DNA from 3 places in the Rhizobium sp. WYJ-E13 genome. Region 2 is predicted to be linked to each of the others. Evidence: predicted binding sites of a transcription regulator. Region 2 holds the regulator's gene; each other region holds the start of a gene.
The links. The regulator PhoB, encoded in region 2, activates phosphate uptake and scavenging genes when phosphate is short. The targets are predictions, from matches to a motif close to TGTCATNNANCTGTCAT.
Positions count from the first base shown of each region.

Region 1 (4,165 bases), 1.5 Mb from region 2:
CGCCGTCTGGGCGCTCGCCACCCTCTTCGTCCTCAATTTGCTTGCAGTCATCGCAGCCGTGATCGTCAATTCCTTCGCCACACGCTGGCTCGGCACATGGCTGCCACGCGGCTGGACGGATCGCTGGTACTTCAGCGCCTGGAAAGAGTTCCAGCTTTCCAGCGTCGTCATCGTCACCTTCGAGATGGCCTTCGTCGTCGTCCTCATCTCCGGCATTCTCGGCGTGATGACCGCCTATTCACTGGCGCGGCGCGACTTTCCGGGCAAGCGCGCCATCATCCTGCTCTTCCTGCTGCCGCTGCTGATTCCACCGCTGACCTATGGTATTCCGCTGGCCACAGTCCTTTACCAGCTGGGTCTCGGCGGCACGTTCTGGGGCGTAGTACTGATCAATCTCGTGCCGTCTTTCCCCTTCGTCGTGCTCGTCATGATCCCCTTCATCGAGCAGATCGATCCGCGCATCGAAGCGGCCGCCCGCGTCTTCGGTGCGGGCACCACCAGCCTCTTCATCCGTATCCTGCTGCCGCTCTTGCTGCCCGGCATGCTGGCAGCACTTCTACTCGTTCTGGTACGCACGCTGGCGATGTTCGAGCTGACCTTCCTCATCGCCGGACCGCAGACCCAGACGCTCGTCGTCTCTCTTTATTACGCGGTCTTCGCATCCGGCGTACGCGCCAGCCAGTCGATCGATGCGATGGCGGTGGTCTATATGGTGACGACGCTCTTCTGGCTCATCATCGCCCTGCAATTCGTCAATCCGACGCAGATCGTCGCCCGAGCCAAGCAGCAATCGGCGCATTGAGATGTTGCTGCCGGAGACCAGCAGCAACCTTTGCAATCAATAGACTTCGGGAACGTACATTTCCTGAGGAACGGCGCTGCGTTGATAATCGTCGTGGCGCACGCGCTCAGGAAGCACGATCTCCTGCTTCGGCACGTCCTCATAAGGGATCTGGCCCAGCAGATGCGCGATGCAGTTCAAGCGCGCTCGCTTCTTGTCCACCGCCTGGACGATCCACCACGGCGCTTCGTCGATATGCGTGCGGTCAAGCATCTCTTCCTTGGCCTTGGTATATTCCTCCCAGTGAACACGGCTCTGCAGGTCCATCGGCGAAAGCTTCCACTGTTTCAGCGGATCGTGGATACGCATGTTGAAGCGGAATTCCTGCTCCTCATCGGTGATCGAGAACCAATACTTGATGAGGATGATGCCGGAACGCACCAGCATGCGCTCGAATTCCGGCACCGAACGGAAGAACTCTTCCAGCTCATCCTTCGTGCAGAAGCCCATCACACGCTCGACACCGGCGCGATTGTACCAGCTGCGGTCGAAGAGCACCATTTCGCCCGCTGACGGCAGATGTGGAACATAGCGCTGGAAATACCACTGGTTCCGTTCGCGCTCGGTCGGTGCCGGAAGGGCGACCACGCGGCAGACACGCGGGTTGAGGCGCTGGGTCACGCGCTTGATCGCGCCGCCCTTGCCGGCGGAGTCGCGGCCTTCGAAAAGCACGACGACCTTGAGCTTCTTGTACTGGACCCAGTCCTGAAGACGAACGAGCTCATGCTGCAGGCGGAAGAGCTCGCGGAAATAGAGCTTGCGGTCGAGCGTCTGCTCGGCCGGGCCTGACATGCCTTCAGCAACCAGCTCGTCGAGCCGGTCCTCCTCCATCTGCATTTCCAGCTCCTCGTCGAAGCTGTCGGCGATTTCGTTCTTGATACGGTCGAGCTGAGTGTTTTCGATCATGGCACGCTCCCTATTCAATCCGCTCGATAAAGCACGTTCTCGCCATAGCTATATGACAGAGTTGCGACGATCGAAATTTTGCTTTGGCAAAACGCAAAATCAGGAGCGCGAACACCGTCGGCCGAAGCTTTCATGGCCGTTTTGCCAAGCCCAATTGGGGGGTCTGACTGATGGCGGCACCTTGTGCCATGTCGAGTTTTATGTATACATTGATGTTGCTGAGCAATTTCGCGACATCAGCTTTTTCCTCTGGAGGAGAGAGGGAAAACGTTCAGGTCGCGGGCATATCTCCCGGAGAGAGATATGGTGCGCAACAATGGGAGGAGTATACATGATTTCGTTTTCGAGAAGACTATTGATAGCCGGCGCGGCGCTCGCCACGCTTGCCGGCTTGCCTGCATTTGCACAGGAAACGGTCAAGATCGGCGTGATCCTGCCGATGACGGGTCCTTTCGCCTCAACCGGACGCCAGGTCGAGGCTGGCGCTCGCGCATACATGGCAATCAATGGCGACACGGTTGCAGGCAAGAAGATCGAACTTGTCCTGCGTGACGATGCCGGCACCGCCGATCAGACCCGTCGCATCGCCCAGGAACTCGTCGTCAATGATGGCGTCAAGATGCTCGTCGGCTTCGGCCTGACGCCACTTGCCATGGGTGTCGCCCCGGTTCTGAACCAAGCCAAGGTCCCGGCCATCATCACTTCGGCCACGACCTCAGCCATCATGAAACAGTCGCCCTATTTCGTGCGCACCTCGATGGCCGGCCCGCAATCCGCAGTTCCGGTCGCCACTTGGGCCGTCCAGAACAATATGAAGCGGGTCGTCACGCTGGTGACCGATTACGGTCCAGGCATCGACATCGAAAAGGGCTTTACCGACCAGTTCAAGAAGGAAGGCGGCACGGTCGTCGAAGCGCTCCGTGTTCCCTTGCAGAACCCGGATTTCGCCCCCTTCCTTCAGCGCGTGCGCGATGCCAAGCCTGATGCCCTCTTTGTCTTCGTCCCCTCGGGCGTCGGCGCAATCTTCATGAAGCAGTTCATCGATCGTGGCCTTGCCGATGCAGGCATCAAGCTGATCGCCACCGGCGACGTGACCGATGACGACCTCCTGAACGGCATGGGACCGGCTGCCAAGGGCGTGATTACCGGGCATTTCTATTCGACCGATCACGACAGCCCGGAAAACAAGGCCTTCGTCGCCGAAGTTCGCAAGACCAACAAGAACATGCGCCCGAACTTCATGTCGGTCGGCGGTTATGACGCCATGCATGTCGCCTATGCCGCACTCGAAAAGACAGGCGGCGATACGGACGGAACCAAGCTTATCGACGCCATGAAGGGCATGGAATTCGTCAGCCCGCGCGGCCCTGTTACCATCGATCCTGATACCCGCGACATCGTACAGGACATCTACATGCGCGAGGTCAAAGAGAAGAATGGCGAGCTCTACAATGTCGAGTTCGCGACTTACCCGAAGATCCACGATCCGAATACGGCTGCCAAGTAAGCCTGTGAAGCAGGCGGCGGAAGCGATTCCGCCGCCTGGATGCAGTGAGGTCTCATGCTGACAATCCTGTTCGACGGCATCGCCTACGGCATGCTTCTCTTTGTTCTCGCCTGCGGATTGTCGGTCACGCTGGGCCTGATGAATTTCGTCAATCTGGCGCATGGCGCCTTCGCCATGGCCGGCGGCTATATCACCGTCATCATGATGAACCGCTACGGCATTTCCTTCTATTGGTGCCTGCCGGCCGCCTTCATCCTTACGGCGTTTATCGGCGTGGTGCTCGAACGTCTGCTCTACCGTCGCCTCTATTCGGCGTCGCATCTCGATCAGGTGCTGTTTTCGATCGGCCTTGTCTTCATGTCGATTGCCGCGATTGACTATTTCATGGGCGGCCAGCAGCAGTTGATCAATCTGCCGCCCGAACTCAGCGGCCGCTTCGGCTTCATGGGTGTCGATATTGGCCGCTACCGGCTCTTCATCATTGTCATCTGCGCGGTGCTGACGGCAGCACTCCAACTGGCGCTCACCCGCACCCGCTTCGGCAGCCAGCTTCGCGCCGCCGTCGATGATGGACGTGTCGCGCGCGGCTTAGGCATCAATGTCTCCGTCATCTTCGCGCTGACCTTCGCTCTCGGTTCCGGCCTCGCCGGTCTCGGCGGCGCGCTCGGCACCGAACTGCTTGGCCTCGACCCGAACTTTCCGCTGAAATACCTCATCTATTTCATGATCGTCGTCACCGTTGGCGGTACCTCGTCCATCACCGGCCCCTTCATCGCAGCACTTCTGCTCGGTATCGCCGATGTCGCCGGCAAATATTACGTGCCGCAGCTCGGCGCCTTTATCATCTATGCCGTCATGATCCTTGTGCTGATCCTCCGGCCCCATGGCCTCTTTTCCCGGGAGGGCGGCCG
Region 1 is NZ_CP076853.1:3,043,796-3,047,960, forward strand. Features, by position in the region: gene KQ933_RS15305 (ABC transporter permease) at 1-802, shown strand, start outside; gene ppk2 (polyphosphate kinase 2) at 839-1,747, opposite strand; gene KQ933_RS15315 (ABC transporter substrate-binding protein) at 2,079-3,254, shown strand; gene KQ933_RS15320 (branched-chain amino acid ABC transporter permease) at 3,309-4,165, shown strand, end outside.
Region 1: ppk2 (polyphosphate kinase 2) is a predicted target of PhoB. The motif match lies at 1,800-1,816, and genes of this name have one in related genera.

Region 2 (4,165 bases):
TGGTCGCCAGCGTCCGGCCGTGGAAGGCGCCTTCGAAGGTGATGATATGGAAGCGCTCGGGGTGGCCCTTGGAGAACTGGTAGCGGCGCGCCGTCTTGATCGCGCATTCCAGAGCCTCAGCGCCGGAATTGGTGAAGAACACCTTGTCAGCGAAGGTGGCATCCGTCAGCCGCTTGGCAAGCTTCTCCTGGCCGGGGATCTCGTAGACGTTCGAAAGGTGCCAGACCTTGTCAGCCTGATCCTTGAGCGCGGCCACGACATGCGGGTTGCCATGCCCCACCGATGTGACGGCAACGCCCGCGCCGAAATCCAGATATCGCTCGCCGGTGTCGGTGATCAGCCAGACGCCTTCACCTCGCTCGAACCGCAATGGGGCACGAGAATAGGTGTCATAAAGCGGCGAGGCTTCAGCCATGGCGCGATCTCCTGATCAGGTTCCGGGCACCGGACTCCGGCTAAGAAAACCAGGTCCGAAAAATTAAAAATGCCGCCTTTCGGCGGCCCGGACCACTATTTACTTTTCGCACTGCAATGTCAACAAAACTGAGGATTTAGCGCATGCGTCAAGCCGGTAATCGGCTTTACAGGTCTATCAACAGCTAATGTTGCAGAAATGACTCTCTCGGGAAGCAAGTTGGGGAAAACTACGAATTCGGATTCATCGGATTCCTGCGACTCTTGTCACAGAGTCAGGCTCACACTAGGTTAAAGTTCAATTACTAGACTGCATGCGGCGGAACTAGTCACCAAAATTGATCGGGCGTTTCTTGCTTTGGAAGTTTCCGAGGCAACGGTGAGGGATTCTGCCATCACCAACGCGAAAGGTGGAGACAGGGCATGAACTGGACAGACGAGCGTGTCGAAAAGCTCAAGAAGCTTTGGTCGGAGGGGCTGAGCGCCAGCCAGATCGCAGCGCAACTTGGCGGCGTCAGTAGAAACGCTGTTATCGGCAAGGTTCACCGGCTCAGTCTTCCTGGCCGCGCCAAGGCCGGCGGCACGGCAACCGCTGCGCGTGCACCGAAGCGCAATACCTCGGCTCCCCGCGCCCCGAACTATGCGTCTCGCATCACCACCCGCACCGTTACCCGCCAGCAGGGCGCAACTGTCCTGAAGGAAGAGATCGAGATCGAAACTGTCGAGGAAATGGAATATGTACCGGCCAAAAACGTGGTCGTGCCTATCTCCCGTCGCCTCGGCCTGACGGAACTCACGGAACGCACCTGCAAATGGCCGGTCGGCGATCCGATGAAGGACGATTTCTACTTTTGCGGCTGCGACTCCCCGGATTCATCGCCCTATTGCAACTACCACCAGCGTCTCGCCTATCAGCCGATGAGCGAACGCCGCAAGGCTGTCCGGGTCGCCTGATCCACGCCTTGCCCAGAGATGCAGCATTCGTCGCCCCTCTTCGCTGACGCGCAGGGGGGCGAATTTTTTCCCATCGCTGAACTCCTGGCGTGGAACTGGTCGGTGGGGCAATAAGTGCTCAAAGCCTTCTGGCGGCCCTAAGCGGTCATTCCCGAACCCGACGATACAGGCCAGGAAACCGCCCCCTGCTGTTACATATCAGCCTTGCACAATAGGACGTATGCGTTTGCCTAAGATGGGATCATAAGGCGCGTAGCTGGTGCACATGAGAGTATCTGATATGGATTGGGTCCCTGTAGTCTTCGTTACGTTCAAGGTTCTCGCTTTGGGAACGGCCATGTTCTTCGCCATCAAGTGGCATTACGATCGAAGCGAGATGGGGGAGCGGCAAGCGGTACTGCGCACGGGCGGCATGATGGCCGCAGTCTTCGCGCTGGCGCTACTCGGCGTGGGGCTCCTCGCCTTTGTCCTTAGCAGCATGCTCGGTCTGGACCTGAGCTCCCCATGATCACATCAAGGGAGACAAGGGTGGCCGCACGAGCGAGCCGAAGCTAACGTCTCCTGATGGCGTATAGCAGCCCTCCCCATCATGGCTTCAGCCCTCGCGGTGCAAGAAACATGTCGGTCAAAGTGTGAGCGAGGCAACGCCTACTCCTAAAAACGCAGCCGGATAGACAAACGGGCCGCCCGGGAGAACCCGAGCGACCCGTCTGGACCTCCGATCACTCGGATCAGGCTTCCATGGAATATCCCGCGCCACGAACGGTGCGGATGACATCCTGCATGTTGGAAAAGTTCAGCGCCTTGCGCAGGCGGCCGACATGGACGTCGACCGTGCGCTCGTCCACATAGATATCATGGCCCCAGACGCCGTCCAGAAGCTGCGAGCGGGAGAAGACCCTGCCCGGCGACGACATCAGGAATTCGAGCAGGCGGAATTCGGTCGGGCCGAGGCGGACTTCACGGCTCTTGCGATGAACGCGATGGGTTTCGCGATCGAGCTCGATATCCCCGCACTTCAAAACGCTGGAAAGAACCTCCGGACGGGCACGACGCAGCATCGCCTTGACGCGGGCGACAAGTTCCGGCGTGGAGAAGGGCTTGACGACATAGTCGTCCGCGCCGGTCGAGAGGCCGCGAACGCGTTCGCTCTCTTCGCCGCGCGCCGTCAGCATGATGATCGGCAGACGCTCGGTCTCCGGCCGCATGCGCAGCCGGCGGCAGAGCTCGATGCCGGAAACGCCCGGCAGCATCCAGTCGAGGATGAGCAGGTCGGGCGTGCGCTCCTGAAGCCGGATTTCGGCCTCGTCGCCACGGAGGATCGTATCCACCTCGAAACCTTCCGCTTCGAGGTTGTAGCGGAGAAGCACGCTCAGCGCCTCTTCATCTTCAACAACTGCAACTCTTGGGATCATGCGTGTCAGTCTCCTAATGCATGATCCTTAAACCGGGGGTGATTTAAGCAGGGATCATGCAGGAACTCGGAATTGGCTGCACCCATGCGCGCCCCCGCATGGGACGCGCATATGCAATCGGCAGGTCCGGATTACTCCGTGACCGCACCGACGGTATTGGAGCTGTCGTCCTTCGGACGTTCGCCCTCCGGCTGGGCGCCGGTTGCCATGTAGTAGATCGTCTCGGCGATGTTGGTCGCATGGTCGCCGATGCGTTCGATGTTCTTGGCGCAGAAGAGAAGATGCGTGCAGCTCGTGATGTTGCGCGGATCTTCCATCATGTAGGTCAGAAGTTCGCGGAACAGCGAGGTGTACATCGCGTCGATCTCGTCGTCGCGCTCACGGATGGACTTGGCCTTGTCAGCCGAACGCGTCGTGTAGACGTCGAGCACTTCCTTGAGCTGGACGAGCGCCAGTTCGGAGAGATGCTCGAGACCGCGGGCAAGCTTGCGGGGAACGCCGGTGCTTTGCACGGCGATGACGCGCTTTGCGGTGTTCTTGCCGAGATCGCCGACGCGCTCGAGGTCGGCGGCGATGCGGATCGAACCCATGATCTCACGAAGGTCGGAGGCCATCGGCTGGCGACGGGCGATCGTAACGATCGCCTTGTCGTTGATTTCGCGTTCCGCGTGATCGAGGATCACGTCGTCGGAAATGACCTTCTGGGCGAGCGCCGTATCGCCGTTGACCAGCGCACGGACGGCCTCGCCGACCATCTGTTCGGCAAGACCACCCATCTCGGAAATGCGCCGGGACAGGAATTTCAGATCGTCGTCATAGGCGGAAAAAATATGTGTCGATGCCATGGGGCTTTGTCCTCGAAAATCGGGAAGGCTTCACATCGCCAAAATCAGCCGAACCGGCCCATGATATAGTCCTGGGTGCGCGGATCGTCCGGATTGGTGAACATCTTGTCGGTATCGTTTTCCTCAACCAGGTTGCCGAGGTGGAACATGGCCGTGCGCTGTGACACGCGGGCGGCCTGCTGCATGGAATGCGTCACGATGACGATGGTGTAGTTTTCACGCAGCTCGTGGATCAGCTCTTCGACCTTTGCAGTCGCGATCGGGTCCAGCGCCGAGCAGGGCTCGTCCATCAGGATGACTTCCGGGCTGACGGCAACGGCGCGCGCGATGCACAGGCGCTGCTGCTGACCGCCGGAAAGGCCGGTACCCGATTCATGCACGCGGTCCTTGACTTCGTTCCAGAGGCCGGCGCGCTGCAGGCTGGACTCGACGATCTGGTCGAGGTCTGCCTTGGACTTGGCGAGGCCGTGGATGCGCGGGCCGTAGGAGACGTTTTCGTAGATCGACTTCGGGAACGGGTTCGGCTTCTGGAACACC
Region 2 is NZ_CP076853.1:149,861-154,025, reverse strand. Features, by position in the region: gene KQ933_RS00760 (aspartate aminotransferase family protein) at 1-415, opposite strand, end outside; gene KQ933_RS00755 (GcrA family cell cycle regulator) at 838-1,368, shown strand; gene KQ933_RS00750 (hypothetical protein) at 1,649-1,876, shown strand; gene phoB (phosphate regulon transcriptional regulator PhoB) at 2,100-2,783, opposite strand; gene phoU (phosphate signaling complex protein PhoU) at 2,915-3,628, opposite strand; gene pstB (phosphate ABC transporter ATP-binding protein PstB) at 3,673-4,165, opposite strand, start outside.

Region 3 (4,165 bases), 2.1 Mb from region 2:
GCGGCGTCACCCTGACCGGCCCTGACAAGAAGGACATCAAGCTCGGCGACGGCATGCTCGAGGACGGCGACAAGGTGCTGATGGTGCCGGTCTCCGACAAGCTCGCGCCCGGCAGCTATACGGTCGACTGGCATGTGCTTTCCACCGACGGGCACAAGACCAAGGGCAGTTTCACGTTCACCGTCAATCCCTGATGACACCGGATACGGCCTTCATCCTCTGCCGTTTCGCCTTCGACGGGGCAGCGCTGTTTCTCTGGGGCAGTGCGGCCTATCTGTGGCTGCTCGTGCCCAAGGGTTTGAGCGGCTGCATCTGGGCGAAGTTCAGGGTGGCGCGTTTTGCGGCCGTGGCGCTGGCCGTGATCTCCACGACGGCGCTGCTGCCGGTGCGCAGCGCCATGCTCGGCAATGGCTGGGCGGATGGGCTGGATACGGACACGATGATGTCAGTGCTGACGGGAACCTCCATCGGCACTGCATGGGCTTGGCAGGCCATGTTTGCCGTTGTTCTCCTGGCGGTGACAGGGCTGCCGTCGCGCCGGCAGATGGTGGCGACCGCTGTCGTTTCCGCCTTGCTGCTCTGCGGCCTGGCGCTGACCGGCCATGCGGCGATGAATGACGGCCGGCTGCGGGTGCTGCACCGGGCAAACGACATGGTGCATGTGCTCTCGGGCGGCGCATGGATTGGCGCGCTGGCCCCGGTTGTGCTGGTCCTTTGCCGACTTCGCGACCACAGGGCGGGAACTGATGCACTGAAAGCGCTGATCCGATTTTCCAGCGCGGGGCATGTCGCCGTGGCGCTGGTCATTCTCTCGGGGCTTTCCAACAGCCTGTTGATAACAGGCGGGATGCCGCTCGACTGGAGCGTGCCTTATCAGCGTCTGCTTGCGCTGAAGATCGGCCTTGTCGTGATCATGGTGCTAATGGCGGTCTTCAACCGCTATGGGCTGGTGCCGCGCATGGGCCGGTCGCACTCGGCCGCCAAGGCGCTGGCGGCCGGGACGATTGCGGAGATCTTGATCGCCATCGGCGTTGTGGCGCTTGTCGCCTGGTTCGGGACGCTGGAGCCGTTCTCGGGGTAGAAATCGCGAGGGAATGTACTCAAATTGGTGGTTTCGCTTCCACTGAGGCTCGGCAAATGCCAGGGCCTTATTTGAGCTTGGCGGTCGTCCGCGGCATGGTGGCGCTTGCGACCTGGTTCGGGATACCATTTTAGTCCGAACGCTTGAGCGTGATTTCATCTTGTCGGTTCGAAGCGAAGGATCCCGGCGACTTTGGCCGCGGAGCCGGAATCGGAGGGGTGGGAGATGCCGTCCATGACCCGGATTTCCGAAAAATCGAAGGGGCTGACGCCCTCGATGCAGGCGACATTGATGCCGAACTGGCTCGGATTCGAGCGGCGCTGATGATGAGTGTAGATGCCGCAGGTCTTGCAGAAATAATGCTTCGCTGTGCCGGTATTGAATTGATAGAGCGTCAGATTGTCTTCGCCCTCGACGAATTCGATATCCTTGAGCTCGGCCGAGACGGCGATGGCGCCGCGCATGCGGCAGTAGGAGCAGTTGCAGCGGCGGATCGTATTGAATTCGTCTGCCAACCGCACCCGGAATTTGACGCTGCCGCAGTGGCAGGCTGCATTATGCTCTTGTCTTTCGTCGCTCATGATCCGCCTGTCTCCCTCGGTAAACACGTACTAAGCCCAGCGCTTGCAGAAGGTCTCGATGTCGCTGGACTGAAAATCGGCAAGCCGCGCCATGATCGTCTCGAATGGCCAGTCCCACCAGGCGATGGCGGCAAGTTTTTCGGCGACTGTCGGCGAGAACCGCTCGCGAATGAATTTGGCGGGAACGCCGCCGACAACAGTATAGGGTTCGACGTCCTTGGTGACGACTGCGCCTGCCGCGAGTACGGCGCCGTCTCCAACCTTGACGCCGGGGAGCACGATGACCCCGTGACCGATCCAGACGTCATGACCGATGACGGCGCGATCTGCCTTTCGTTCGGCGAAGAAGGAATGGTCGCGCACGGCATCCGCGGAGTAATATTCCGGGCAATAGGTGAAGCGGTGCATGGAGGGGCGGTCCATCGGGTGATTGGGCGCGCCGATCCTGACCTCGGCAGCAATGGCGCAGAACTTTCCAATCGTTGCATCGCCGACGATGCAGCGCTGCCCCAGATAGGAATAATCCCCGAGTTCGACCGTGTGCAGAGAGGTATTTTCCAGGATTTCGCAGCACGTGCCGATGCTCGAATCCCTGATGCTGGCGGTCGGGTGGATGATGGTCTCCGCGATTTTGGGGCGGTTTGCTGGCGCGGTCGAGTCCATGGACAGTCTCCGGATTTCGGCCTGCCTAGCTGCGGAAGATGAAGGATGTGTGACGTCAAGACCTCAAGGGATCGTGGCGCGTTTCTTGCGAGGGCCCGATCGAGGCTGGGCGGCGATGGCAGCTATCGCGCCCGAAGCGGTCATCTTTCCAAGTATTGACGAAAGTCAGCTATCGACCTTTATTGCGGACGTTCGCCGGCTCAGTCGAGCCGCCGAAGACCTGACATTGATCTACCGGAAAAGCGTGTCGCAGATTTCGGGAATTCTGCGACAATCTAGGTCGGTATTCAGAGATTTGAGATATCTTTAGTCGGCCGGACCAGCAAACAGTATGAGATTTTCGTCCGGGTCCCTAACAATGAAATTTCGGGCACCCCACGGCTCCTTCTTGAGCGTCTGGTGAAAATCCACTCCGGCAGCTTGGAAATCCAGAAAGAGTCGCTTGATCTCACTGGCGGTGTCGACCGTGATCGAGGCGGAGAGCAGATGTTCGCGTTGTCGGATGTCGCCGACAAACACAGGCTCGCAAACTAGCCTCAGAGCGAGGCGCGCGTTGTCACGAACAACCTGTCCGTAGAATGGAGGGTCGCCGTAAACAAAGTCGAGCGCGAAGCCGAGTTTGTCGGTGAAGAATTCACACGACGCTTTGATGTCGGAGACGAAGAGTTGCGCGGAGACAGAACTCAGAACCGGGTGGGATGCGGTCTGTTTGCTTTGATTGGTCATGCCATGGGCTCCTGACTTGAGCGCCAGCCACCCCTCGAATCCCAATTGACGCGCGACAAGTTCTTGCGCGTCATTCAGCTTGAAACTGGATTCCAATATCTGATTATCGTCGAGGTGTTGAAATCGTGGCAAAGCAGCGCGGATATGGGCCGCGACTGGATAATACCGCTCGCGATGCCACCGCAAATACTGCTTGGCTTGCTTCTTGAGGTTTTCGAGATTCGGCATAAGCGCTACCTTTGAAGTTGTAGGCGGGCGTTGCCCAGTCGGCTCAAAGGCCGGTGCACCCTACGTAGCGCTATCTTCAAAATGCAGAATTTGCGTGAGACGGTCAAGACCCACGACTTTGTTGCGCTCCGCGACTAAACCGGCGACATATTCTGGAACAATCGTTCCTTATGGAAGAGCATCTGCCACCGCCTATCACAAAGCTTCCAATCGAGCTCCGAAGAGTTTCCTCTACGACGCCGAATGGCGAGTGCTCCCGAGAACCCAATGGCAAGCCGACTGTCCGCTTTCCACCCCATCTCAGCCGCGCGCGGATCAATTCTGTAGTGTCCGTAAGGTGCCAGCGGTTCTCGTGCTGATGAGCACCAGCGGCACCGCAATCGCATAGAGGGCGATCACCGACAGCCAGATACCGCCCGGCCAATTCTCTCGCGTCATGAAATAGAGCGATGAAAACCCGAGTGGGGCGATAATGGATGCGAGGCTGACGGTGGAGGCGAGCACGCCTTGCAGCTCGCCCTGCCGGTCGGGTTCGACCTGCCTTGTGGCGAGCGCCTGGAAGGCTGGGTTGCCGATGCCGACCAGGGTGAAGACCGGCATGATGGCGAAGATCATCCAGCCCTGGTTTGCTAAGGCCATGACTGACAGGGCGATCGAGGCGCAGGCGATGCCTGTCATGACCGACCAGCGCTCCCCGAGCAACCGGGTTGCCGGCTCCGGCAGGAAGGCTTGGCAGACCGTCTGGCAGATGCCGAAGGCGCCGAGCGACAGGCCGATTGAGACACCGTTCCAGCCGAATGTGTCGAAGCCCCAGAGCGCCCAGCAGGTGCCGTAGGATTCGCCGGCGGCGCTGAAGACGAAATAGACGGATACGATGGGCAGCAGG
Region 3 is NZ_CP076853.1:2,231,185-2,235,349, reverse strand. Features, by position in the region: gene copC (copper homeostasis periplasmic binding protein CopC) at 1-194, shown strand, start outside; gene copD (copper homeostasis membrane protein CopD) at 194-1,081, shown strand; gene KQ933_RS11300 (GFA family protein) at 1,237-1,662, opposite strand; gene KQ933_RS11295 (DapH/DapD/GlmU-related protein) at 1,693-2,325, opposite strand; gene KQ933_RS11290 (VOC family protein) at 2,632-3,279, opposite strand; gene KQ933_RS11285 (TCR/Tet family MFS transporter) at 3,595-4,165, opposite strand, start outside.
Region 3: KQ933_RS11295 (DapH/DapD/GlmU-related protein) is a predicted target of PhoB. The motif match lies at 2,364-2,380, and genes of this name have one in related genera.